Regions from separate parts of the Mesorhizobium sp. M0815 genome, predicted to be linked through region 1. Evidence: predicted binding sites of a transcription regulator. Region 1 holds the regulator's gene; the other holds the start of a gene.
What was found. Region 1 encodes PhoB, which activates phosphate uptake and scavenging genes when phosphate is short. Its sites were predicted from a motif close to TGTCATNNANCTGTCAT; they were not measured.
Positions count from the first base shown of each region.

Region 2: a site for PhoB is predicted at 1,419-1,435, ahead of olsB (l-ornithine N(alpha)-acyltransferase). Genes of this name have one in related genera too.

Region 1 is NZ_JAMYOU010000025.1:62,899-65,099, reverse strand. Features, by position in the region: gene phoU (phosphate signaling complex protein PhoU) at 1-425, shown strand, start outside; gene phoB (phosphate regulon transcriptional regulator PhoB) at 442-1,131, shown strand; gene NKI01_RS23765 (ROK family protein) at 1,141-2,201, opposite strand, start outside.
Region 2 is NZ_JAMYOU010000015.1:99,807-102,007, forward strand. Features, by position in the region: gene NKI01_RS18055 (trimeric intracellular cation channel family protein) at 1-470, shown strand, start outside; gene olsB (l-ornithine N(alpha)-acyltransferase) at 480-1,355, opposite strand; gene NKI01_RS18065 (hybrid sensor histidine kinase/response regulator) at 1,505-2,201, opposite strand, start outside.

The sequences.
Region 1 (2,201 bases):
AACGCATCGGCGACCTTGCCAAGAATATCGCCAAGCGTGTGAGTGCGGTCGGCCTTAGCGTCACACCGCGCGACCTATCGCATTCCATCGATGCGATGGCGCAGCTGGTGCTCATCCAGGTGCAGGGCGTCATCGAGGAGTATGCTGCAGGCGATGCGGCCGCGTTGGCCAAGCTACGCGCCGCCGACGAGCGCATCGACGTCAAATATACGTCGGTGTTCCGCGAACTGTTGACCTACATGATGGAAGACCCGCGCAACATCACCGCTTGCACGCATCTGCTGTTCTGCGCCAAGAATCTGGAGCGGATCGGCGACCATGTCACCAACATCGCCGAAAATGCGTATTATGTGCTGACCGGCGAGCAATTGCCGGTCAATCGTCCGAAGCAAGACGAAACGACAATGTCCGCACCGGCGACATGATGGGGGTGCCCAGCCGATGATCGCACCACGCATAATGGTGGTGGAGGACGAGGAGCCGTTGGGTGTGCTGCTCCGCTACAATCTCGAATCCGAAGGCTACCAGGTCGAGGTGGTGACACGCGGCGACGAAGCCGAGATCCGTTTGCAGGAGAATGTGCCCGATCTTCTGGTGCTCGACTGGATGATACCAGCGGTTTCCGGCATCGAGCTCTGCCGCCGGTTGCGGGTGCGCCCCGAAACCGAACGGCTGCCGATCATCATGCTGACCGCGCGCGGCGAGGAGAGCGACCGGGTACGCGGTCTTTCGACCGGCGCCGACGACTATCTGGTCAAACCGTTTTCGACACCGGAATTCATGGCCAGGGTCAAGGCGCTGCTGCGCCGCGCCAAGCCGGAAGTGCTGTCCAGCGTGCTGAAGGTCGGCGACATCGTGCTCGATCGCGAATCGCACAGGGTGTATCGCAAGAAGACCGAGATCCGGCTCGGGCCGACCGAATTCCGGCTGCTCGAATTCATGATGCGGCATCCGGGCCGCGTCTTCTCGCGCAGCCAGTTACTCGATAATGTCTGGGGCGAGACGATCTATATCGACGAACGCACCGTCGACGTGCATGTCGGGCGGCTGCGCAAAGCCGTCAACAACGGCCGCATGCCTGATGTCATCCGCACCATCCGCGGTGCCGGCTACGCGATCAGGGAAGATTGACCCGCCCAGTCAGGCTACGTTCTTTCTGACGCCGGGCCTCATTTGCGCGCCCGGCGCGAAAATCTGCTGGTCGACGAAGCTTAACGCCCGCATTGCACAGCCTTCGCGGATCAGCGGCAATTCGTTCGGCTCGGTATCGAAGGAGATCGAGCCCGAATGCTGGCCGCCGGCGGTCTGGGCGATGGCCTTCCGCAAGGCCGGCTCGATCAGATCAAAGGCGGCGGCACTGGCGCCGACCATTGCGACCGGTGCCGGATCGATCAGCGCGAACAGCGAGCCGAGACCGAAACCCAGCGCTTCGCCGGCCTTGCGGTAGGCTTCGCGTTCCGGCCCGTCCTTCTCGCGCGCCCGAACCGCCAGCGCGCGCATGTCGGCGTCGCTGACGTCGGCGACCGGTTGGCTGTCTTCGCTCATCTGCGTGGCGTTGCGCCAGATGGCGTAATTGCCGGCATAGGCCTCGATGCAGCCGCGCCGCCCGCAACGGCAGAGCGCGCCGCCCGGACGATGGATCATGTGGCCAAACTCGCCGCCCGAGGAATGCGTGCCGGTGAACAGCTCGCCCTTCAACACCAGCCCCATGCCGATGCCGTGCGAAAGCAGGATGGCGATGAAGTCGTCGCGATAGCGATCCGGATCGCGCCAGCGCAAAGCCACCGCCATCATATTGCAGTCGTTCTCCACCGTGGCCGGGATGCCGAATTCATCTTCCAGCATGTCGGCAAAGGCGATGTCCGTCTGGGGCGTGATCGGCGACCACAGCATGGCGCGTGCAGGGGAGTCGGTAATTCCCTGAATCGCCAGGGCGATGCGGGCGACACTGCGGACGTCAAGATCTGGATCGTCCAGCCGGCGCCGGACGATGGCCATGCATTCGCGGATCAGTTCGTCGCGCGGCATGGTCAGCGTGTCCAGCCGGCGCTGTTCCTCGGCGACCACCTGCCCCGCATAGTCGATGATGGCGGCCGACAGGAAATTCAGCGACAACACCACGGTCAGCACCGCCGCCGCTTCCGGATTGAGGGCGAGGCCGACCTGCGGACGACCGCGTTTCAACGAAACGGGTTCGCTTG
Region 2 (2,201 bases), on a different contig from region 1:
CCGTGTTCTGGGTGGGAAACCGCGACTATGTGCTAATCTGTGCGGCGGTGGCGCTCGTCGTCTTCTTCAGCGCACATCGTTTCGAGTCGCGCTACAAATTGCTGCTCTGGCTCGACGCCATAGGTCTTGCCGCATTTTCGGTGATTGGCGCGGCCAAGGGGCTGACGATCACCGGGTCACCTGCAGTTTCGATCGTCACCGGCATGCTCACCGCAACCCTTGGCGGCATTCTGCGCGATCTGTTGACAGGCGAGCCTTCGGTGCTCCTGAGACCGGAAATCTACGTTACCGCAGCGCTTGCCGGCGCCGGCCTCTACACACTTGGCGATTTCGCCGGACTGCCGCCGCTTGCATCGGGCCTGGCAGGTTTCATGGCGGCTTTCTGCGTACGCGGCGGCGCGCTGAAATTCGGCTGGGCCTTTCCGTCCTACAAAAGCAAGCCTGGCCGGCGTCCGGAAGATATTCCCTGATTTAAGGTGTCAGGCTGCAAACCGCTGCGCTTCCCCGCCATAATAATTGACGTAGCGGGCACCGATCTCCTTGACCGGCATCACCACGAACACGTCGACCGTCGAGAATTCACGGTCGATGACGCAACCGTCGCCGATGCGCGCGCCGACGCGCAGATAGCCCTTGACCAGCGGCGGCATCGCGGCGATCGCCGCCTTGGTGTTAACGGCTTCGATCGGCATCAGATCCATCGAACAATAGCGCCCGGCGACGGCACGCACGTCCCACGATGAATTCGTCCGGCAGTGGTGGGCAAGATAGGTCAGCGCCTCTGCATGTGCCGCCGGCACGGTGCCGTGGAACGACGCGCAGCCGGTCATCACGCCAATGCCGTAATGATTGATATAGGCCCAGATGCCTTGCCACAGCGCCTCGATGGTGCGCTTGGAGCGGTATTCCGGCAGAACGCAGGAGCGGCCGAGCTCGAGGAAGCGCTGGCCGGGATGTCGCGCGATCAGCTTGGTCAACTCGAATTCGCCTTCGGAATAGAAGCCGCCCGCCGCCGCGGCAATCTCCTGCCGCAGCAGGCGGTAGGTGCCGACGATGCGGCGATGCTCGGGACCGGAAAGCGAAGTATCGAAGACCAGCAGATGGTCGCAGAGGGGATCGAAGCGGTCGGCATCGCGGCGGTCCTGCATCTGGAACAGGTCCTTCCTGGCACCAAGCTCGTCGTAGAACACCCGGTAGCGCACTTCCTGCGCGGCAGCGATCTCGGCCTCGTTGCGGGCGAGCCGCACTTCGAGATTGCCGATGCGGCCGAGCGATGCGCCTTTTATGACGGCATCGGCATTCCGGCCGACGAGCAAAGGCCCGCTGGCGTTCGGCCGAGCATCACATTCCGGCATGACTGTATGCACGAGTGATTCTCCTTCGAGCCATCCCTCTTGGCACGGGGATACGGTGTAGGTGCAACAGGATTGTGACAGTACCGTGATACGGCTCTGCGGGCAATACTTCGTCGGCTGGGTAATCTATCGACCGTCTATGTTGTGCCTCAGGCGGCCACTTGCCCTTCAACCGCATGAACCAGGGCATCAGGGTCGAGCGGCTTGGTGACGAAGCCGCTGGCACCGTGAGCGAGCACGGCGTGGCGGGTCTTTTCCTGGCTGTCGGCCGACAGCACCATGATCGGCACCGGCGGCACCGCGGTCTCCTCCTCATGGCGGCGGATGGCGGCAATGGCGTCCAGCCCGTCCATGACAGGCATATGCAAGTCCATCAGCACCACGTCGTAGCGGTGCTTATGGCCGGTGCTGATGACCGCCTCGACCGCGGCCTTGCCGTTGCCGACCACTTTCACCCGATGCCCGGCCTTCAGCAGCGTGGCGCGGGCCAGCATGGCGTTGATGTCGTTGTCCTCGGCGATCAGCACCGACAGGCCCTGCTGGCGGCCGCCAATGGCGTGCCCAGCCTGCGCGCCGCGCTTTTGCGGTTGCGGCTCGGCGATGACCGGTGCGTGGCTGGTCAAAAGCACGCGCAGCAATGTCTCGCCGCGCACCGGCCTCGCCAGGAAGGTGGCGTAACCGTTGGCACGGAACTCGCCAAGCATGCCGCGGTCGGTCGGCGCGATCAGCGTCACCGCCTCGCAATCGACAAATCCGCTCTGGCGCAGGCGCCTGAGCAGCCTGCCGTCGCTTTGCTCCATGGCAGCATCGACCAGAAGCACGTTGCAGCCCTCGGCGAAAGGGGCG